2 regions of the Anoxybacillus sp. ST4 genome follow, and region 2 is predicted to be linked to the other one. Evidence: a T-box and tRNA genes for the amino acid it is inferred to sense, from the RefSeq annotation. Region 2 holds a T-box; the other holds one or more tRNA genes.
The links. The T-box of region 2 lies ahead of K1I44_RS05075 (glycine--tRNA ligase). A T-box ahead of a tRNA ligase gene usually reads a tRNA of that ligase, here a tRNA-Gly.
Positions count from the first base shown of each region.

Region 1: it has a tRNA-Gly gene. The T-box ahead of K1I44_RS05075 (glycine--tRNA ligase) is inferred to sense a tRNA for this amino acid. The anticodon was not compared.

Region 1 is NZ_JAHZOE010000002.1:147-11,398, forward strand. Features, by position in the region: partial or broken rRNA gene K1I44_RS02115 (23S ribosomal RNA) at 1-174, shown strand, start outside; rRNA gene rrf (5S ribosomal RNA) at 314-430, shown strand; tRNA gene K1I44_RS02125 (tRNA-Val) at 443-518, shown strand; tRNA gene K1I44_RS02130 (tRNA-Met) at 546-622, shown strand; tRNA gene K1I44_RS02135 (tRNA-Asp) at 627-702, shown strand; tRNA gene K1I44_RS02140 (tRNA-Phe) at 863-938, shown strand; tRNA gene K1I44_RS02145 (tRNA-Thr) at 950-1,025, shown strand; tRNA gene K1I44_RS02150 (tRNA-Lys) at 1,037-1,112, shown strand; tRNA gene K1I44_RS02155 (tRNA-Leu) at 1,117-1,197, shown strand; tRNA gene K1I44_RS02160 (tRNA-Gly) at 1,202-1,276, shown strand; tRNA gene K1I44_RS02165 (tRNA-Leu) at 1,287-1,372, shown strand; tRNA gene K1I44_RS02170 (tRNA-Arg) at 1,381-1,457, shown strand; tRNA gene K1I44_RS02175 (tRNA-Pro) at 1,461-1,537, shown strand; tRNA gene K1I44_RS02180 (tRNA-Ala) at 1,545-1,620, shown strand; tRNA gene K1I44_RS02185 (tRNA-Met) at 1,637-1,710, shown strand; tRNA gene K1I44_RS02190 (tRNA-Ile) at 1,719-1,795, shown strand; tRNA gene K1I44_RS02195 (tRNA-Ser) at 1,810-1,902, shown strand; tRNA gene K1I44_RS02200 (tRNA-Thr) at 1,926-1,998, shown strand; tRNA gene K1I44_RS02205 (tRNA-His) at 2,007-2,082, shown strand; tRNA gene K1I44_RS02210 (tRNA-Gly) at 2,264-2,334, shown strand; tRNA gene K1I44_RS02215 (tRNA-Ile) at 2,340-2,413, shown strand; tRNA gene K1I44_RS02220 (tRNA-Asn) at 2,600-2,674, shown strand; tRNA gene K1I44_RS02225 (tRNA-Ser) at 2,678-2,769, shown strand; tRNA gene K1I44_RS02230 (tRNA-Glu) at 2,781-2,852, shown strand; gene K1I44_RS02235 (cation diffusion facilitator family transporter) at 2,933-3,907, opposite strand; gene glgB (1,4-alpha-glucan branching enzyme) at 4,183-6,108, shown strand; gene K1I44_RS02245 (glucose-1-phosphate adenylyltransferase) at 6,056-7,228, shown strand; gene K1I44_RS02250 (GlgC family sugar phosphate nucleotidyltransferase) at 7,216-8,238, shown strand; gene glgA (glycogen synthase GlgA) at 8,235-9,689, shown strand; gene K1I44_RS02260 (glycogen/starch/alpha-glucan phosphorylase) at 9,676-11,252, shown strand, end outside.
Region 2 is NZ_JAHZOE010000004.1:134,084-145,335, reverse strand. Features, by position in the region: gene K1I44_RS05120 (NupC/NupG family nucleoside CNT transporter) at 1-413, shown strand, start outside; gene deoC (deoxyribose-phosphate aldolase) at 466-1,134, shown strand; gene K1I44_RS05110 (XapX domain-containing protein) at 1,150-1,320, shown strand; gene K1I44_RS05105 (cytidine deaminase) at 1,346-1,741, shown strand; gene K1I44_RS05100 (MFS transporter) at 1,839-3,038, shown strand; gene K1I44_RS05095 (glycosyltransferase family 2 protein) at 3,105-3,920, shown strand; gene K1I44_RS05090 (hypothetical protein) at 3,932-4,165, shown strand; gene ahpC (alkyl hydroperoxide reductase subunit C) at 4,391-4,954, shown strand; gene ahpF (alkyl hydroperoxide reductase subunit F) at 4,969-6,498, shown strand; T-box leader at 6,562-6,739, shown strand; gene K1I44_RS05075 (glycine--tRNA ligase) at 6,798-8,180, shown strand; gene K1I44_RS05070 (uracil-DNA glycosylase) at 8,238-8,912, shown strand; gene K1I44_RS05065 (hypothetical protein) at 8,887-9,093, shown strand; gene K1I44_RS05060 (potassium channel family protein) at 9,090-10,085, shown strand; gene K1I44_RS05055 (glycoside hydrolase family 13 protein) at 10,103-11,252, opposite strand, start outside.

The sequences.
Region 1 (11,252 bases), on a different contig from region 2:
GTGCGGAAGGGATAAGCGCTGAAAGCATCTAAGCGTGAAGCCCCCCTCAAGATGAGATTTCCCATCGCGTCAAGCGAGTAAGATCCCTTGAAGATGACAAGGTTGATAGGTCCGAGGTGGAAGCGTGGCGACACGTGTAGCTGACGGATACTAATCGATCGAGGACTTAACTAAGCACACAAGAAAAGCAAGGACGTTAGTTCGAAGCTAGACAGCAAGAAAAGCTGAGACCTGTTATCTAGTTTTGAAGGAATAAAAAAGCTTGACAACAAAAAATATTCCGTTATAATAACATTTGTCTAAAGCATTATTGCTCGGTGACGATGGCGGAGAGGTCACACCCGTTCCCATCCCGAACACGGAAGTTAAGCTCTCCAGCGCCGATGGTAGTTGGCGGGACACCGCCTGCGAGAGTAGGACGTTGCCGGGCGAGATTAGTGATGGAGGATTAGCTCAGCTGGGAGAGCACTTGCCTTACAAGCAAGGGGTCGGCGGTTCGATCCCGTCATCCTCCACCATAGATGAATTTGTGTGTATTTTATCATCGCGGGGTGGAGCAGCCAGGTAGCTCGTCGGGCTCATAACCCGAAGGTCGCAGGTTCAAATCCTGCCCCCGCAACCAAAATGGTCCCGTAGTGTAGTGGTTAACATGCCTGCCTGTCACGCAGGAGATCGCGGGTTCGAGTCCCGTCGGGACCGCCACTATATGACTCGGTAGCTCAGTCGGTAGAGCACGACCGAGTAAGCTTCTTTGGGAAACTGCAGCGTCCGCTCGAGCCTCTGCTTGATTAATCATACTGAGAGCGGGACGAAGGACGTGTTGTTTCAAACTCATTAATAAAGGTAAGGGAATTACTTAAACGGCTCGGTAGCTCAGTCGGTAGAGCAAAGGACTGAAAATCCTTGTGTCGGCGGTTCGATTCCGTCCCGAGCCACCATGTTAAATGATGCCGGCTTAGCTCAATTGGTAGAGCAACTGACTTGTAATCAGTAGGTTGCGGGTTCAAGTCCTGCAGCCGGCACCAGCTTGTGTGAAGAGCCATTAGCTCAGCAGGTAGAGCATCTGACTTTTAATCAGAGGGTCGGAGGTTCGAGTCCTCCATGGCTCACCATTATGCGGGTGTGGCGGAATTGGCAGACGCACCAGACTTAGGATCTGGCGCCTCTGGCGTGGGGGTTCAAGTCCCTCCACCCGCATTGTGCGGAAGTAGTTCAGTGGTAGAACACCACCTTGCCAAGGTGGGGGTCGCGGGTTCGAGTCCCGTCTTCCGCTCCAATATGCCTATGCCGGGGTGGCGGAATTGGCAGACGCACAGGACTTAAAATCCTGCGGTAGGTGACTACCGTGCCGGTTCGAGTCCGGCCCTCGGCACTTTACATGCGCCCGTAGCTCAATTGGATAGAGCATCTGACTACGGATCAGAAGGTTAGGGGTTCGAATCCTCTCGGGCGCGCCATGTCGGGAAGTAGCTCAGCTTGGTAGAGCACATGGTTTGGGACCATGGGGTCGCAGGTTCGAATCCTGTCTTCCCGACCAGTAGTAAGGGGCCTTAGCTCAGCTGGGAGAGCGCCTGCTTTGCACGCAGGAGGTCATCGGTTCGATCCCGATAGGCTCCACCATCTATGTTACGATAATGGCGGCGTAGCTCAGCTGGCTAGAGCGTACGGTTCATACCCGTAAGGTCGGGGGTTCGATTCCCTCCGCCGCTACTAGCTTAGGACCTTTAGCTCAGCTGGTTAGAGCAGACGGCTCATAACCGTCCGGTCGTAGGTTCGAGTCCTACAAGGTCCACCATGTTTATATTACACGGAGGAGTACCCAAGTCTGGCTGAAGGGGTCGGTCTTGAAAACCGAGAGGCGTCGAAAGGCGCGCGGGGGTTCGAATCCCTCCTCCTCCGCCATCACTTTCGTTTGCTTATATTGTGCCGGCTTAGCTCAATTGGTAGAGCAACTGACTTGTAATCAGTAGGTTGCGGGTTCAAGTCCTGCAGCCGGCATCATTGTGGCGGCTATGGCGAAGTGGTTAACGCACCAGATTGTGGCTCTGGCATTCGTGGGTTCGATTCCCACTAGTCGCCCCATAACATCACATTTTACTTCATTATGCGGGTGTAGTTTAGTGGTAAAACCTCAGCCACGAGCGACGCTTCGTCGAGTAAACTACGAGTTGCCTCGACGCATCCATCATCTTTGAATATGCTAGTAGAGGAAGAGGCATGACTGAGCGAGATGAATGTTGTTGCTTATTATAAAATTCGACGTGCGGGTGTAGTTTAGTGGTAAAACCTCAGCCTTCCAAGCTGATGTCGTGGGTTCGATTCCCATCACCCGCTTACGTGGGCCTATAGCTCAGCTGGTTAGAGCGCACGCCTGATAAGCGTGAGGTCGGTGGTTCAAGTCCACTTAGGCCCATTTGTATTTCTAAATGTTATGTTTTTATTCCGCAGTAGCTCAGTGACGAGCGATGCTTCGTCGATTAAGCTTCGAGTTGCCTCGACGCATCCATCATCGTGGAGTATGCGAGTAGAGGAAGAGGCAGAGGCAGTAAAGTTACGCAACATGTTGATGAAGCACAAATGATTAACTTTAACGGATCATTCCGCAGTAGCTCAGTGGTAGAGCACTCGGCTGTTAACCGAGCGGTCGTAGGTTCGAATCCTACCTGCGGAGCCATTTGGAGAAGTACCCAAGTGGCTGAAGGGGACGGTTTGCTAAACCGTTAGGTCGCTTTTTGCGGCGCGCGGGTTCAAATCCCGCCTTCTCCGCCATTGCCACATATGGCCCGTTGGTCAAGTGGTTAAGACACCGCCCTTTCACGGCGGTAACACGGGTTCGAATCCCGTACGGGTCACTAATAAAAGTAGGGCTAACCTTGCAAGGTTAGCCCTACTTTTTTGTATTAGATGCATCGTTTTTCTAAACAAACTGACTTTAAAAGTCCGCTAAGTTATCCTCATTTTCGTACGGTTCACTCACGTCATTTCTCTTTTCTAAAAACTTTTTTCCATACTCGCCATGTTGATGAATAGATGGATGTTCCACCTGAACAGTTACATGAGAGAGATTGTATTTTTCCTTTAGCAGTTCATTAATAGCTAAAATGATGCAAAATGGCTGGATGCATTCGTTGATAAGAACATGCGCTGTTAAAGAATAATGATCGGTTGAAATGGCCCAAATATGCAGTTCATGTACATCTTCAACCCCTTCAACAGCGAGAATATCGGTGCGAATACGCTCGATGTCAAATTGAGGGGGCACGGCATCCATTAAAATAAAATATGATTCACGAACAATTTTTGCACCGCCTATAAAAATAATAGTACCAATCACGATGCTAATAAGCGGATCGAACATATATAGCCCTGTAAAGTAAATGAGTATGGCTGAAATAATGACACCGATGGAACTTAATAAATCACCAATGAAATGCCATAATGCGCTTTTTACATTTAAATTTTCTTCTTCCTTTATGCTCCTACTTAAGACGATGGTTAATATGAGATTAACGACAAAACCGATCGTTGCGATCGTTAACATGAGTGAAAACTGAATGTTTTCAGGATGAATAAAACGACGAATCCCTTCAATGAAAATCCCAATAGCAATAATCATGAGTGCTAGGCCATTCAAAAATGACGCAATAATTTCAAAACGTAAATAGCCAAACGTAAATCTTTCATTGGGTGGACGGGAAGCTAAGTAAATCGCAATCATGCTTAAGCTTAATGCAATGACATCAGAAGCCATATGTGCTGAGTCTGACAACAAGGCGAGGGAGTTGGATAAAATGCCTCCAATGATCTCCACAATCGTGAAAAAAGTTGTTAATATCAATGTCGTCCAAAGCGCCTTTTTTGACGCAGTTTGTGCTTTCATATGTGGCAAGTGATGATAATCGTACATTATGCATTCCCCTTATTTAAATTTAATATTAAAAAATATAAATAATAATTACTATAAACTATTTTATATAATTATCATTTGCTACTCAAGTGATAATTATATGAACGTTCATATTGATTTTCATTTCGTCACATTTTTTATGTGATTTGTTGAACAATGTCGAAAAATATCTTAATTTTCTTACAGGAATTTTATATAGCCTTGTGTAATATATTCAGTACGTAATTGTTTTTGAACATTTTATTTCAGAAAGGGTGAGAAGGCGCTTGTTAACGATGAGTCCAACTGATTTGCAGATGCATTTATTCCATGAAGGAACATTTTATCAAAGTTATCAATTATTTGGCGCGCATTTAGTGAAACAAGATGGAACAATTGTCACTCGTTTTTGTGTATGGGCTCCACATGCTAAAGAAATTCGGCTTGTTGGAACGTTTAACAACTGGAACGGGGAACAACATAAATTAACAAAAATAAATGAACAAGGAGTATGGATGATTGTTGTCCATGAAAATTTAGAAGGGCATCTATATAAATACGAAATTATAACAAGAGATGGACGCACCTTTCTTAAAGCTGACCCATACGCGTTTTATGCAGAAGAACGCCCCAATACTGCCTCTATTGTATATGAATTAGATGGATATAAATGGAATGATCAGGCGTGGCAAAGGAAGAAAAAACGTAAACGGGTTTATGACCAACCTATGTTTATTTATGAAGTTCACTTTGGTACATGGAAAAAGAAAGATGATGGGCAGTTTTATACATATAGGGAGATGGCAGATGAGTTAATTCCTTATGTTGTTGAACATGGATTTACTCATATCGAGTTGTTACCACTTATTGAGCATCCGCTCGATCGCTCGTGGGGATATCAAGGAACAGGTTATTATGCTGCAACAAGTCGGTATGGAACGCCACACGATTTGATGTATTTCATCGATCGGTGCCATCAAGAAGGAATTGGTGTCATTTTAGATTGGGTTCCTGGACATTTTTGTAAAGATGCACACGGATTGTATATGTTTGATGGTGAACCGACGTATGAATATGTGAATATGCAAGATCGCGAAAATATTGTTTGGGGAACGGCGAATTTTGACCTAGGAAAATCGGAAGTGCATAGTTTCTTAATTTCAAACGCTCTGTTTTGGCTGCAGTATTATCATATTGACGGTTTTCGTGTCGATGCTGTTGCGAACATGCTTTATTGGCCGAACAGCGATGTGCTGCATCCAAATCCATATGCGATTTCATTTTTAAAAAAGCTGAATGAAGTTGTATTTGCTTTTGAGCCAAGCGTGTTAATGATTGCAGAAGATTCAACTGATTGGCCGAAAGTAACAGCGCCGACGTATGATGGCGGGTTAGGATTTAACTATAAATGGAATATGGGCTGGATGAACGACGTGTTAAGTTATATGGAAACGGGCATGAGTGAACGAAAACATATGCATCACAAAATGACATTTTCTCTACTTTATGCTTATACGGAAAACTTTATTTTACCTTTATCTCATGACGAAGTAGTACATGGAAAAAAATCGTTGTTGAATAAGATGCCCGGCGATTATTGGGATAAATTCGCCCAACTTCGCTTGCTTTACGGCTATTTTATGACTCATCCAGGAAAAAAACTATTATTTATGGGTGGAGAGTTCGGGCAGTTTGATGAGTGGAAAGATTTAGAACAACTCGACTGGGTGCTATTTGATTTTGATATGCATCGAAAAATGAATGATTACGTGAAATCCCTCACGTATTTTTATAAAAAACAAAAGGCACTATATGAATATGATCATGATCCAAATGGGTTTGAATGGATTGATGTGAACAACGCTGAACAAAGTATTTTTTCTTTTATTCGGCGCGGAAAAAAAGAGGAAGATACGCTAATTGTTGTTTGTAACTTCACAAATGTTGTATATGACAATTACAAAATTGGTGTGTCATTTCTGACATCATATCGGGAAGTATTCAACAGCGATGATGTGATGTACGGTGGTGCGGGACATATAAACAAAAAGCCACTTAAGGCATGTGAAGAACCATATCACGGAAAGCCGTACCACATTCGAATGACGATTCCGCCGTATGCTATCACTATTTTACGGCCAACTAGAAAAAGAGAAGGGAAGGAAAGCTATGGTACGAAAAAAGTGCGTCGCTATGCTGCTCGCAGGGGGACAGGGAAGTAGGTTAAGTTCATTAACAAAAAATTTAGCTAAGCCCGCTGTGCCGTTTGGGGGAAAGTATCGCATTATTGATTTTACATTAAGTAATTGCGCCAATTCCGGTATTGATACAGTTGGCGTGCTGACTCAATATCAACCGCTAGAGTTAAATACGTATATTGGAATTGGTAGTGCATGGGATTTGGATCGGAAACATGGAGGGGTGGCCGTTCTTCCACCGTATGCAGAATCTTCTGAAATGCGGTGGTATAAAGGAACGGCAAACGCGATTTATCAAAATCTAAACTATTTAGAGCAATACGATCCGGAGTATGTGCTCATTCTTTCAGGTGACCATATTTATAAAATGAACTATGCGCATATGCTACAATACCATATCGAGAAAAAGGCAGATGTGACGATTTCTGTTATTGAAGTGCCATGGGAAGAAGCGAGTCGTTTTGGCATTATGAACACAAATGAGGAGATGGAAATTGTTGAGTTTGAAGAAAAGCCAGCTCATCCGAAAAATAATTTAGCCTCCATGGGCATTTATATTTTTAAATGGTCTGTTTTAAAAGAATATTTGGAAATGGACAATCGCAACGATCGTTCGAGTCATGATTTTGGCAAGGATATTATCCCTTTACTTATCGATGAAAAAAAGCGACTTGTTGCCTATCCATTTAAAGGATATTGGAAAGATGTCGGTACAGTAAAGAGTTTATGGGAAGCAAATATGGATTTACTCGAAGATACCCCGGCATTAAACTTATTCGATCATACGTGGCGCATTTATTCTGTCAATCCGAATGAGCCACCGCAATATATTGCTCCATATGCGCAAGTAAAAGAATCTTTAGTGAATGAAGGATGCATTGTTGAAGGGCATGTAGAGCATTCTGTATTGTTCCAAGGGGTGCACATTGCACAAGGTGCAACGGTAAAAGATTGCGTTGTTATGCCCAATGCGGTTATTGGGAAAAATGTATACATTGAAAAAGCGATTGTTCCACCGAACATAGAAATTCCAGACGGAACTTCCATTTATGCTAGTTCATCTGAAGGGGAAGTCATTCTTGTAACAGAGGGGCTTTTGGGACATTTTTCAGAGAGAGAGGATGAAAAGCTGTGGGAAAATTAATGCTTGGGGTCATTGATGCTACAACATATAAGAAGGAAATGAACGATTTAACGCTCCAGCGTTCGATTGCGGCTGTCCCGTTTGCTGGGCGTTACCGATTAATCGATTTTGTTTTGTCGAATATGGTAAACTCAGGTATTGAAAGTGTCGCTATTTTTCCAAAGTATCAATACCGCTCGTTAATGGATCATCTTGGTTCGGGGAAAAATTGGGATTTGAACCGAAAACGTGATGGATTATTTTTTTTTCCTTCGCCTGATCTTCCGATTTCCCATATAGGCTCGTTTCAACATTTTCAACAACATATTGACTACTTTTTGAGAAGCACGCAAAAATACGCTCTCATTTGCAATAGCTATACAGTGTGTAACATTGATTATGAAGAAGTGTTAAAGCGTCATATTACCAACCATTGCGACATTACCCGCATATGTCATCGTGGTCAATCACTTGATATGTTTATTTTAGAAACATCATTGTTGCTTGATTTAATTGCAAATCAACAAAACAATCGCTACCAAAGTATTGTCGACGTCGTCAATGATGAAACGAACGGATTAACGGTATGCGACTATGAATATAATGGGTACGTTGCGGTCATTGATAGCATCGAGCGTTATTTTCATCATAGTTTGGAGCTTCTTCAACCAGATGTGTGGAAACAATTGTTTTTAAAAGGGAGACCTATTTATACGAAAGTAAAAGATGAGCCACCGACAAAGTATACATCGCACGCTTGCGTTCGTAATGCGATGATTGCGAACGGATGCATCATTGAAGGAAAGATTGAAAATAGCATTATTTCGAGGGCAGTTAAAATCGGAAAAGGAACCGTTGTCCAAAATAGTGTCGTCATGCAAAAAAGTCAAATTGGAGAAAATTGTTACCTCGAGTATGTCATCATAGATAAAGATGCTCGTATTGGCGATGGCGTTCAATTGATCGGGACGCCGAAGCAGCCAATCGTCATTCGAAAAGGGACAATACAAGGAGCGCTGATGAAATCGTGAAAGTGTTATTTGTTGTATCAGAATGTGTACCATTTGTGAAAACAGGCGGTTTAGCCGATGTTGCTGGTGCGCTACCAAAAGAGCTGAAAAAGCTCGGAACCGATGTGCGTGTCATGTTGCCGAAATATGGATTGATTCCGCAACATATGCGTCAAAAAATGAAAAAAATAGCTGAACTCGTTGTTCGCGTTGGCTGGAGAAGGCAATATTGTGGAATTGAACAGTTAGAACATGAAGGAATCACATACTATTTCGTCGACAACGAATATTATTTTAAACGCGATTCATTGTATGGGCATTACGATGATGGCGAGCGTTTTTCATATTTTTGCCGGGCCGTTCTGGACTGTCTTCCGGTCATCGACTTTCAGCCAAATGTCATTCATTGTCATGATTGGCATACAGGAATGATCCCGTTTTTGTTGCGTGAAGAATATATGAGAAATTCATTTTACGCACAGATGAAAACGGTATTTACAATTCATAATTTGCAGTTCCAAGGCATTTTTCCACGCGAAATTTTGGGGGACTTGCTAAATTTAAGCGACCGCTATTTTTCAATTGAACATTTAGAGTTTTACGGACATGTCAGTTTTATGAAAGGGGCGCTCGTCTCCGCACATCTGATCACTACTGTTAGTCCGACGTATAAAGAAGAGATTCAAACACCGTATTACGGTGAGCGGCTTGACGGACTGTTGCGTGCGCGAAGCTCACATTTAGTTGGTATTTTAAATGGGATTGATGATGAAATATATAATCCGAAAAAGGATCCATATATTGCAGTGCCATATGATGTGACGACGATTGCGCGAAAAAGCATAAATAAACGGGCGCTTCAACAACATTTTTCGTTACCGTCAGAGGAAGATGTTCCGGTAATTGCGATCGTTTCGAGATTAACAAAGCAAAAAGGGTTGGATTTGGTCAAATGTGTATTTCATGAAATCATTGCTGAACACGTGCAAATGATTATTCTCGGAACAGGAGAGTGGGAATTTGAACATTTCTTTCACGAAATGGCAATGACGTATCCGGATCGTGTGCGGGTATATATCGGCTTCTCGGAGCAGCTTGCCCATCAAATTTATGCCGGTGCTGATATGTTTTTAATGCCATCTCAGTTTGAGCCGTGCGGTCTTGGGCAGCTCATTGCGATGCGTTACGGGGCCGTGCCGATCGTCCGAGAAACAGGTGGATTAAACGATACGGTGCAGTCATTTAACGAATTCACGAAAGAAGGAACAGGTTTTACGTTTAAAAACTTTAACGCCCATGACATGTTATATACGATTCAACGAGCTCGTTCATTTTATGAACAAAAAGAAATATGGGAAAAAATTGTAGAGCAGGCGATGAGTCGCGACTACAGTTGGGCCAAATCAGCATTTAAATACAATCAACTATACGACGAACTAATGGCTGGGAGTGGCATCTATGTTCACGAATAAAGAAGAGTTTAAACAGACATTTTTAAAACGATTAGAAATGATGTACGGAAAACGTTTTTGGGAGTCAACCGTTCTTGATCAATACAATACGTTAGGTCATATGATTCGAGAGTATATTAGCAAACATTGGATTCAGACGAACGAACGATACCGTGCTGAGCATAAAAAGCAAGTATATTATTTATCGATTGAATTTTTGTTGGGACGGTTGCTAGGAAGTAATTTAATGAATCTTGGCATACGAGATGTTGTCGAAGAAGGGTTGAAAGAACTAGGGATTGAATTGAGCCACATTGAAGAAGTCGAAATCGATGCGGGACTAGGAAATGGAGGGCTCGGGCGCCTAGCTGCTTGTTTTTTAGACTCGCTTGCTTCGCTTGACTTGCCCGGGCATGGTCAAGGTATTCGATATAAGCATGGGTTGTTTGATCAAAAAATTGTAAATGGTTATCAAGTCGAACTCCCGGAACAATGGTTGCGTCATGGAAACGTTTGGGAAGTGAAAAAAGAGGATTTAGCGGTAGAGGTCAATTTTTGGGGGAAAGTGGAATGCTACGAACAAAACGGTCGGTTAACGTTTCGACATTATGATACGGAAAAAGTGATGGCCGTCCCTTACGATATGCCTGTTATCGGATATGATACGACGACTGTAAATACGTTGCGACTATGGAGTGCCGAGCCTGCCAAATTTCCGCTTCATAAGCATGTGATGCAGTATAAAAGGGAAACGGAAGCAATTTCTGAATTTTTATACCCTGATGACACGAATGATGAAGGGAAAATTTTAAGACTAAAACAACAATATTTTCTTGTTGCTGCAAGTATCGGGAGCATTGTACGTGATTATCGTCAGCGGTACGGACATTTACATCATTTCCATCGCCACGTAGCTATTCATGTGAATGACACGCATCCTGTATTAGCGATTCCAGAACTTATGCGCATCTTGCTAGATGAGGAAGGAATGGGATGGGACGAAGCGTGGCATATTACGACGAATACGATTTCTTATACGAATCATACAACATTATCTGAAGCGTTAGAAAAATGGCCAATCTACATTTTTCAACCACTTTTGCCAAGAATTTATATGATTGTGCAAGAAATTAACGAACGGTTTTGTCGTGATTTATGGAATCGATATCCTGGTGATTGGAAAAGGATTGAGGAGATGGCCATCATTGCTCACGGATTAGTGAAGATGGCTCATTTAGCAATTGTAGGAAGTTATAGTGTAAATGGGGTCGCGAAAATCCACTCTGAAATTTTAAAGCATCGCGAAATGAAATGGTTTTATGAGTATTTTCCAGAAAAATTTAATAATAAAACGAACGGTATTACACATCGACGTTGGCTATTAAAAGCGAATGATCAGCTTTCCACACTCATTAGCGAAGCCATTGGAACGGAATGGATAAAACAACCAGATCAGCTCATTCAACTAAAAAAGTATACAACGGATCGCTCGTTTCAAGAGCAATTGGCAAAAGTGAAGCACTTCCATAAACAACAATTAGCAACATATATTCAAGAAAAAACAGGGGTTATTGTGGATGATTC
Region 2 (11,252 bases):
CTTTAATTAACGGATTGCTCAGCGGAATCGGTAACTTGTTTCATTACGATGGGTTGACGCTTGAGAAAATTTTAGGTTTCTTATTTGCGCCTATTGCGTTTGCGATTGGTGTGCCATGGTCTGAAGCGGTGACAGCTGGTGGGTTTATCGGCCAAAAATTAATTTTAAACGAATTTGTCGCTTATTCATCTTTTGCACCACAAATTCCAGATTTATCAGCGAAAACAGTAGCGATTGTTAGCTTTGCGCTATGTGGATTTGCTAATATTTCTTCGATGGGAATTTTACTCGGTGGTTTAGGAAGCTTAGCGCCAAACCGTCGCAGCGACATTGCGCGCATGGGATTAAAAGCTGTGCTTGCTGGTATGCTTGCTTCATTGTTAAGCGCATCGATTGCCGGTATGTTTATTTAAAAGCGGAGCGCCTCGTGTGCTTCGAACATTTTCAATATTCAAGGAGGAATGAATGATGAACATTGCTAGCATGATTGATCATACGTTATTAAAGCCAGAAACGACGAAAGCGCAAATTGAAAAGTTAGTAGAAGAAGCGAAAAAGTACGAATTTGCATCAGTATGCGTTAACCCAACGTGGGTAAAGCTTGCTGCTGAACGTTTGCAAGGAACGAATGTGAAAGTATGTACAGTGATCGGCTTCCCGTTAGGAGCGACAACGCCAGAAGTGAAAGCTTTTGAAACAAAACAAGCGATTGAAAATGGTGCGCAAGAAGTCGATATGGTCATCAACATTGGTGCGTTAAAAGACGGGAATGATGAATTAGTAGAGCGCGACATTCGCGCCGTTGTCGATGCAGCGAAAGGAAAAGCGTTAACAAAAGTTATCATTGAAACAGCGTTGTTAACAGATGAGGAAAAAGTGCGCGCATGCGAAATTGCTGTTCGTGCTGGTGCGGATTTCGTTAAAACATCAACGGGATTTGCCAGCGGCGGTGCAACAGTAGAGGACGTCGCATTAATGCGCAAAACAGTTGGTCCAAACGTCGGCGTGAAAGCATCTGGCGGTGTGCGTAGCGCAGCTGATGCTAAAGCGATGATTGATGCAGGAGCAAATCGGATCGGTACAAGTTCTGGACCTGCTATTATGGAAGGAACAACTTCAAACGAAGCATACTAATGGAGGCATTCACATATGAAAGAAGTATTACTAAGCTTACTTGCCGGGCTTGTCGTTGGAATTTTGTTTAAGTTTTTACGTTTGCCGTTGCCAGCCCCGCCTGTGTTGGCAGGAATGATGGGTGTATTTGGCGTATATTTAGGTGGCGTCGTTGCTGACTGGTTAATGAAGACGTTTTTTAACTAAACAGCCCAAGAAGGGATGATCAACAATGAATAAACAACTATTAATTGAAGCGGCAAAACAAGCGAGAGAGCGGGCGTACGTTCCGTATTCAAAGTTTAAAGTTGGGGCAGCGCTATTAACGAAAGATGGGAAAGTGTATGGAGGTTGCAACATCGAAAACGCATCATACGGTTTATGTAACTGTGCTGAACGTACAGCTTTATTTAAAGCGTACTCAGAAGGAGACCATGAGTATGCGATGTTAGCTGTTGTTGCGGATACGGAACGTCCTGTTCCGCCATGTGGCGCATGCCGTCAAGTCATTGTTGAATTGTGTGACCCGAATATGCCTGTCATTTTAGCCAATATGAAAGGCGATGTACAGGAAACGACGGTGAAAGAACTTCTCCCTGGAGCTTTTTCAAAAGAAGATTTGCGATAAGCGTCGGCTTTTCCGACGCTTTTTGCATTGATACATAACAAAAAAGGAAATATAATCGTGTAGAGGATAATTTGACAGCTGACAACGGAGGGATGACATGAGTCAAGACGTATCAAGAAACAAGTTGCTTTGGATCGCGGGGCTTGGATGGTTGTTCGATGCGATGGATGTCGGGATGCTTTCATTCATTCTTGCGGCTTTGCAAAAGGAATGGGGATTAACAGCTGAGCAAATGGGTTGGATCGGGAGCATGAACTCGATCGGTATGGCCGTCGGTGCTCTTGTGTTCGGATTGTTAGCTGATCGTATCGGTCGAAAGCAAGTATTTATTATTACGCTTTTATTATTTTCAATCGGAAGCGGCTTATCTGCTTTTGCGACAACGTTAACGGTATTTTTAATTTTACGCTTTTTTATCGGTATGGGACTTGGCGGTGAACTTCCGGTTGCTTCAACGCTCGTATCGGAAAGCGTACCTGCTCATGAGCGCGGGAAAGTTGTCGTTTTATTAGAAAGCTTTTGGGCAGGTGGCTGGCTATTAGCTGCGCTTATTTCTTTTTTCGTTATTCCTGCATATGGATGGCAAATGGCGCTCATTTTAGGGGCTTTACCTGCGTTATACGCCATTTATTTGCGTATTAACTTGCCCGATTCACAAAAGTTTATTGCGGTGAAAACGACAGAGCGTCGTTCTGTTTGGCGCAATATCGCAGACGTATGGGCAAAACCTTACGCCAAGCAAACGACGATGCTTTGGATTTTATGGTTTGCGGTCGTCTTTTCGTACTACGGCATGTTTTTATGGCTGCCGAGCGTGATGGTGATGAAAGGATTTAGTTTAATTAAAAGCTTTGAATATGTGCTAATTATGACGTTGGCACAGTTGCCGGGCTATTTTAGCGTGGCTTGGTTGATTGAACGCATCGGAAGAAAAGCGGTGCTCATTATTTATTTAGTTGGGACAGCGTTAAGCGCTTATTTCTTCGGAAATGCCGAGTCGGCTGCGATGTTAATGACGTTTGGAGCGCTGTTATCATTCTTTAATCTCGGCGCATGGGGAGCGCTTTATGCCTACACGCCAGAACAATACCCAACGGTTATTCGCGCGACAGGGGCAGGCATGGCAGCTTCATTCGGACGCATTGGGGGCATTTTAGGACCGCTTCTTGTCGGTTATTTAGTTGCACAAAACGTGTCGATGACGATGATTTTTGCGATTTTTTGCGTCGCCATTTTTATCGGTGCACTCGCCGTTCTTTTTCTCGGGAAAGAAACGAAACAACAAGAACTCGCATAATTGTACAAAAAGAAGCTATAATGGTATCATTGTAGCTTCTTTAATTTTTGAAAGGAGACATGTCATTTGGGTGTTTCTGTAGTCATTGCAACATATAACCGGCTACTTCCATTAGCGGAATTGTTAGAGTCATTAAGTAAACAAACATACAAGCCAACGCAAGTGATTATTGTTAACGATGGAGGTTCATCTGTACAAGCTGCAGTTGATGCATATCCTGAGCTCCCGATCGAACTCATTGAATTGCAAGAAAACGTCGGGCATGTTGAAGCGCGGAATATCGGTGTGCGCACAGCAACAGAAGATTTTATCATGCTTTGTGATGACGACGACTTATTATTGCCATGTCATACGGAACGAATGATTGCAAATATGAACGACGCGGACTTTGTATATAGCGATGTAGAAATTTTTCATTACCGCATTGAAAACGGGATGCGCTTACCGACTGATCGCTTTTTATTTGCATATGAATGCGATTTACAGGCGATGCGGTCGTTTTCAACATACGTCCCTTCAGGAAGCATGTATCGCCGCGCCATTCATGATACGATCGGCTATTTCGATCCGTACGTCCATAATTATTGGGATTGGGATTTCTTTTTGCGCGTTGCGAACGAATATCGCGTGAAACGCGTGCCGATCGCGAGCGTCCTGTATGCTTTCTCAAATGAGGGCGATCATTTATCGAAACAAATGAATGAAACGAGACAAATGTATTTAAACCGATTAAGTGAAAAACATGAACTTGGCAACCTACCAACAAAAAACTTTTGGCTCCTTTTATGTGAATCGGAAGTGCAAAAAAGAAGAGCGACAAGTGAAATCGTATGGAACGGTGAGCCGTTTCGCTCGCGCTTAGCACATATTGTCATGTGTTAGGAGGATGACAAATGTATTGGTGGAGCGTCCAGCAATTATTTATTTTGCTTTTGTTTTCCCCACTGCTTGCTCGTCACGTCTTTGACGGATATGGGATACGTTTTTTGCTGTTTGTTTGCTTAACGTTTTCCATTGCTTTATTCGCTGAGCATCAAGTAAAGAAAAATAAAAAAGCGAAGTCGTTTTTTATGTCGGCGGTATTATGTAACATACTTATTTTGCTTGGCTTCGCTTTTTTTGCATGACAGAGTCTTTCAGAAGGCTCTGTTTTTGTTTTATAAAAAAGGGATAAAAAGAAAAATGTCGAAAAACTAATTAAATCGACAAGTTTCTACTTGACAAATAAAAATTACTATATGATAATTTATATCGAATTATAATTGTTATAATTTAATTTGTCAGTCATATTTTCTATATGGCTGGATCATACTACTAACATGCAAAAAAATGATGCAGGAGGATGATGAAACATGCCATTAGTAGGAAAACAAGTACAACCATTTAAAGCGATGGCGTACCATAACGGTGAATTTATCGAGGTAACAGAAGAAAACTTAAAAGGAAAATGGAGCGTCGTTTGCTTCTATCCAGCAGACTTTACGTTCGTTTGCCCAACAGAATTAGAAGATTTACAAAACGAATATCCGAAATTAAAAGAGCTTGGTGTTGAAGTATACTCTGTTTCAACAGATACACACTTCACGCATAAAGCATGGCACGATCATTCGCCAGCTATCAGCAAAATTGAATACGTAATGATCGGCGACCCTTCACAAAAATTATCACGCATGTTCGAAGTGCTTGATGAAGAAACAGGTCTTGCGCAACGCGGTACGTTCATTATCGACCCAGATGGCGTTATCCAAGCAGTTGAAATTAACGCTGACGGCATCGGTCGCGACGCAAGCACAATTGTAAACAAAATTAAAGCTGCACAATACGTGCGCAACAACCCTGGCGAAGTATGCCCAGCAAAATGGCAAGAAGGTGGGCAAACATTGAAGCCAAGCCTTGACCTTGTAGGTAAAATTTAAGGAGGCTTACGTCAATGATATTGGATGCTGAAATTAAAGCACAGCTCGCCCAATATCTACAATTGATGGAAAATGACATTGTGTTAAAAGTGAGCGCGGGAGACGATTCAGTTTCCCGCGATATGCTTGCTTTAGTCGATGAGCTTGCAACAATGTCATCGAAAATCAAAGTAGAAAAAACAACGTTAGAGAGAACGCCAAGCTTTAGCGTCAATCGCGTTGGCGAAGAAACGGGCGTTGTGTTCGCAGGAGTACCTTTAGGACATGAATTTACTTCCCTCGTGCTTGCGTTGCTTCAAGTGAGTGGACGTCCGCCAAAGGTCGATCAAGCGGTCATTGATCAAATTAAAAGTTTACAAGGAACGTACCGTTTTGAAACATACGTCAGCTTAACGTGCCATAACTGTCCGGACGTCGTTCAAGCATTAAACGTCATGAGCGTACTAAATCCGAACGTTTCACATACGATGATTGATGGAGCAGCATTTAAAGAAGAAGTCGAACAAAAAGACGTGATGGCGGTACCAACTGTCTTTTTAAATGGCGAACCATTTGCGAGCGGCCGCATGTCGCTTGAAGAAATTCTTGCGAAGTTAGGAAGCACGTCAGATGCTTCAACGTTCGCAAACAAAGAACCGTTCGACGTGCTTGTCATCGGTGGGGGACCTGCTGGTGCGACAGCAGCCATTTATGCTGCGCGTAAAGGCATTCGCACGGGAATTGTCGCTGAACGTTTTGGCGGTCAAATTTTAGATACGCTAGGCATTGAAAACTTTATTAGCGTCAAATATACAGAAGGTCCAAAACTCGCAGCAAGCCTTGAAGAACATGTGAAACATTACAATGTTGACATTATGAACTTGCAGCGTGCGAAACGGTTGGAAAAGAAAGACCTCATTGAAGTTGAACTTGAAAACGGCGCCGTTTTAAAAAGTAAAGCGGTCATTATCGCGACAGGTGCGCGCTGGCGCAATCTCGGCGTCCCTGGCGAAGCGGAGTTCAAAAATAAAGGGGTTGCTTACTGCCCGCATTGCGACGGTCCGTTGTTTGAAGGAAAGCATGTCGCGGTCATTGGCGGTGGTAACTCTGGGGTCGAAGCGGCAATTGATCTGGCGGGAATTGCTAAGCATGTGACCGTTCTTGAGTTTGCGCTAGAATTAAAGGCGGATGCTGTGTTGCAAGATCGTTTGTACAGCTTACCGAACGTAACAGTCATTAAAAATGCGCAAACGAAAGAAATTACAGGTACAGACAAAGTAAACGGTCTCACGTATATTGATCGCGCAACAGGCGAAGAGCACCATATTGAACTTCAAGGTGTATTTGTTCAAATTGGACTCGTACCGAATACAGAGTGGTTAGAAGGAACGGTCGAGCGCAATCGCTTCGGTGAAATTATCGTCGACAAACGCGGTGCAACAAACGTTCCTGGTGTCTTCGCTGCTGGCGATTGTACAGATAGCGCATATAAACAGATTATCATTTCCATGGGCTCAGGCGCAACAGCTTCTTTAGGTGCGTTTGACTACTTAATTCGGAATTAACCGGTTTCCCTCCCCTTGACGCTCGTATTGTCGTTTGATACAATATTAGCCAAACGAAATACAGGTGCAACGATGAAAGATGGATAGTAGCTAAGATCGTTCTTTTGTAGCGAGCTAGGGGTGGTGGAAGCCTAGCAAAGACGCTTAGCGAAACGGCAGTCTGGAGTTGCTTCACGCAAAAAGTGGATGCGTTACGCATCAACTAGGGTGGAACCGCGGGAGTTACGCTCTCGTCCCTAGGCGAAAGGCCTAAGGATGAGAGCGTTTTTTGTTTACACTTCATAAAAGGAGGATGAAATATGTCGGTAACGATGGATCAAATTGTGGCACACGCGAAACATCGCGGTTTTGTTTTTCCTGGCTCAGAAATTTACGGCGGGTTAGCGAATACGTGGGATTACGGTCCGCTAGGGACAGAATTAAAAAACAATATTAAGCGCGCATGGTGGAAAAAGTTTGTCCAACAATCGCCGTACAATGTCGGATTAGATGCAGCGATTTTAATGAACCCGCGCACGTGGGAAGCGTCAGGTCATTTAGGGAACTTCAACGATCCGATGATTGACTGTAAACAATGTAAAGCGCGTCACCGGGCAGACAAACTTATTGAAAGCGCCCTTGAAGCGAAAGGCATTGAAATGGTTGTCGATGGGCTCCCATTTGAAAAAATGGAGCAGCTCATTCAAGAGCACGACATCGCTTGTCCGGATTGCGGCAGTCGCGACTTTACGAACATTCGCCAATTTAACTTAATGTTTAAAACGTTCCAAGGTGTGACGGAATCGAGCGCGAACGAAATTTATCTTCGTCCTGAAACGGCACAAGGCATTTTTGTAAACTTTAAAAACGTGCAGCGGACGATGCGCAAAAAATTGCCGTTTGGTATTGCGCAAATCGGAAAAAGTTTTCGGAACGAAATTACACCTGGAAACTTCACATTCCGCACGCGCGAATTTGAGCAAATGGAGCTTGAATTTTTCTGCAAGCCGGGCGAGGAATTGCAATGGTTTGATTATTGGAAACAATATTGCGAACAATGGCTTTTATCGCTTGGCATGAAGCGTGAAAACATTCGTTTGCGCGATCATTCTGAAGATGAACTATCTCACTACAGCAACGCGACAACAGATATTGAATATAAGTTCCCGTTCGGTTGGGGCGAGCTATGGGGTATTGCATCGCGCACCGATTACGATTTGCGCCGTCATATGGAATATTCAGGAGAAGATTTCCATTATCTCGATCAAGAGACGAATGAGCGTTTCATTCCGTACTGCATTGAACCTTCACTCGGTGCAGACCGCGTGACGCTTGCCTTTATGATTGATGCATATGAAGAAGAACAACTTGCAGACGGCACGACGCGCACCGTTATGCATCTTCACCCAGCATTAGCGCCGTACAAGGCAGCCGTATTGCCGTTGTCGAAAAAGTTATCAGAAGGTGCACGTGCTATTTTTGAACAGCTTTCCCAGCACTTTATGGTCGATTACGATGAGTCTGGTTCGATCGGAAAACGATATCGCCGTCAAGATGAAATCGGAACACCGTTCTGTATTACGTATGATTTTGACTCAGAACAAGATCAAATGGTAACTGTGCGCGATCGCGACACGATGGAACAAACACGCATTCCAATCGCACAATTAAAAGACTTTTTAGAAGAAAAAATTCAATTTTAACGAAAAACAGGCTATCCTATCGTTAGGGTAGCCTTTATGTTAGGAAGGAGTGAAACGATGAGCATATTGAAAAATGATTGGGCACCTCTGTTAGAAGAGGAATTTCAAAAGCCGTATTATTTGAAGTTGCGTCAGTTTTTAAAAGAAGAATATCGCACGAAAACGATTTATCCCGATATGCATGATATTTTCAACGCCCTTCATTACACGCCATATGCCAATGTGAAAGTCGTTATTTTAGGCCAAGATCCGTATCATGGACCGAATCAAGCGCACGGATTAAGTTTTTCTGTCAAACCGGGCGTCCCTTTCCCTCCGTCGTTATTAAACATCTTTAAAGAATTACACGATGATCTCGGCTGTTACATACCGAACAATGGCTATTTGTTAAAATGGGCGAAGCAAGGGGTATTATTGTTAAATACGGTATTAACGGTGCGGCAAGGGGAAGCAAACTCGCACAAAGGAAAAGGATGGGAACATTTTACGGATCGCATCATTGAACTTGTAAATGAAAAGACGGAGCCGGTCGTCTTTATTTTATGGGGGCGTCATGCGCAAGCGAAAAAATCGCTCATTACAAATGAACATCATTATCTTATTGAAGCCCCGCATCCGAGCCCACTTTCAGCCGCGCGAGGCTTTTTCGGCAGCCGCCCATTTTCGAAAACGAACGCGTTTTTACAACGAACAGGGAGAGAGACGATTGACTGGCAAATCGAAAACATTTGATACACGAATAAACTGTTATGCATGCAAACATTTTTACGTCACGTGGGATGCACAGCTACCGCGCGGTTGTCGTGCGTTCGGTTTCAAAAGTGCTGCGCTCCCTTCCGTTGTCGTGAAACAATCGTCTGGTACGCCGTGCATGAAGTTTGCTAAAAAAGAAAATAAGGGGAGAAACGAATGAGTTCATCGCGCTCCATCGTCGTTTCTGTCGTCGCGATGATGGTAGCCATTATCGCAGGCACAGTAGGATTTATGTTCTCAGAACAATTATCTTTTTTTGATGCGCTTTGGCTGACAGTTGTCACCATTTTAACGGTTGGTTACGGGGATACTGTTCCACAAACATTTTACGGAAAACTGTTTGCCCTCATCATTATTCCAGTCGGCATCAGCATCGTCACCTACGCGACAGGGGCAGTCGTTTCTATGATGATGGAAGGCGAATTTTCAAAAACGGTACGGAGGCGAAAAATGAAAAAGAAAATCGAGATGATGGCAAATCATATTATCGTATGCGGATTTGGGCGCGTTGGCGAACAAGTGGTGCGCGAGCTTGTTAAAAACGGGACACCTGTCGTTGTTATTGAGCGAAAGACGGATTGGCTCGAAGAAATGGACGACCCTCTTCCGTACGTCGAAGGGGATGCGACAGAAGATGACGTATTGATCGCGGCAGGCATTGAACGGGCGGCTGGCTTAATTGCCGCGTTGCCATCTGATGCTGATAACGTCTTTATTGCCTTAACAGCAAAAGGAATAAACCGCGACATTCAAGTTGTCGCGCGTGCCGAGCGGCCAGAATCAGAAGAAAAATTGCGGCGCGCCGGTGCGGACAAGGTGATTAACCCTTCGTTTTTGAGCGGTCGGCGCATGGCGATGACGATATTAAAGCCAGTTACTGTCGATTATGTTGATACGATTTTTCACGACCGTACCGGACAATACGCCATTGAGGAAGTAAAGATTGAGCCTCATTCTTCATTTGTTCATACGTCTGTCGGCGATCAAGCGGTAAGGACGCGCTTTCGAGTGACGATTATTGCTATTCAGCGGCAGGACGACATCATTGGGAACCCGACCCCAGATGAGCGGTTTTGCGCGGGCGACATCGTCATCGTCTTTGGGGAAAAACGAGCGTTGGAAGCGTTTGAACAGGCAGTAAACAAAAAGTAAGCAGCCATATCGGCTGCTTACTGTAATGCATAAATTCTCGCTTCGTGTGGGCGCATATGAAGCGTCGTTCCTTCTTCTTTGACGTCTGTATAGTTGCCGAGCAAGAGGCGGCGACTTGCAGAGCTGATCTCTTCTGGCAATGTATATACGTTGTCGCTGTCGCAATGATTTAAAACGATGAGCCAGCGAACGCCATCGAGCTCGCGTGTATAGGCATAAATGTACGGCTCATTTTCTGAAAGATCGCGGAATGTGCCGTACACCATTACCGGATTTTGTTTGCGTAATTGAATGAGCTTTTTATAGTAATAATATACTGAGTTCGGATCGGCCAATGCCTGTTTGACGTTAATCTCTTTATAGTTTGGATTTACTTTAAGCCACGGCGTGCCTGTTGTAAATCCTGCATGTTCGCTATCGTCCCATTGCATTGGTGTGCGCGAGTTATCACGGCTCAATAGCTGCAAGCTTTCGAGCACTTCTTTCGGATCGCGACCTTTCGCGACTTCTTCCGCATATTTGTTTTTCATCGCAATGTCGTTATAGTCATCAATTGAGTCAAATTTGACGCCGGTCATGCCGATTTCTTCTCCTTGATAAATGTATGGCGTTCCAGGCAACGTATGCACGAGCGTAGCGAGCAATTTCGCTGATTCAACACGGAACTGCTTATCGTTTCCGTAGCGCGTCACTTGTCGCGTATGGTCGTGGTTGTTTAAAAATTGTGAGTTCCATCCTTTCCCCCACAACCCTTCATACCAACGTTTTTGAATTTGTTTAAAGCGAATCGGGTCCCATGTCGGCATTTCGTCACACACTTCAAAATGGAACAGCGTATGTAGCTCGTTTCGGTCTTCCCCAACATATTTTAAGCCTTCTTCTGGCGATACGAAAGCAACTTCCCCGACGGTAAAAATGTCATAATGTTTAAGTACTTTGTCGTGCATTTCTTGTAAATACTCGTGCACGCCCGGATTGTTTGTTAAATAGCGAATGTCATACGGATTTTCTGCGTCCGGGAATCCGTCTGGCTTCGCTAATAAAGCAATCGCATCTAAACGGAATCCGTCGATGCCTTTATCTAACCAAAAGCGCATCATTTTATAAATTTCTTCACGAACTTCTTTATTTTCCCAATTCAAATCTGGTTGTTCAACCGCAAAGGAA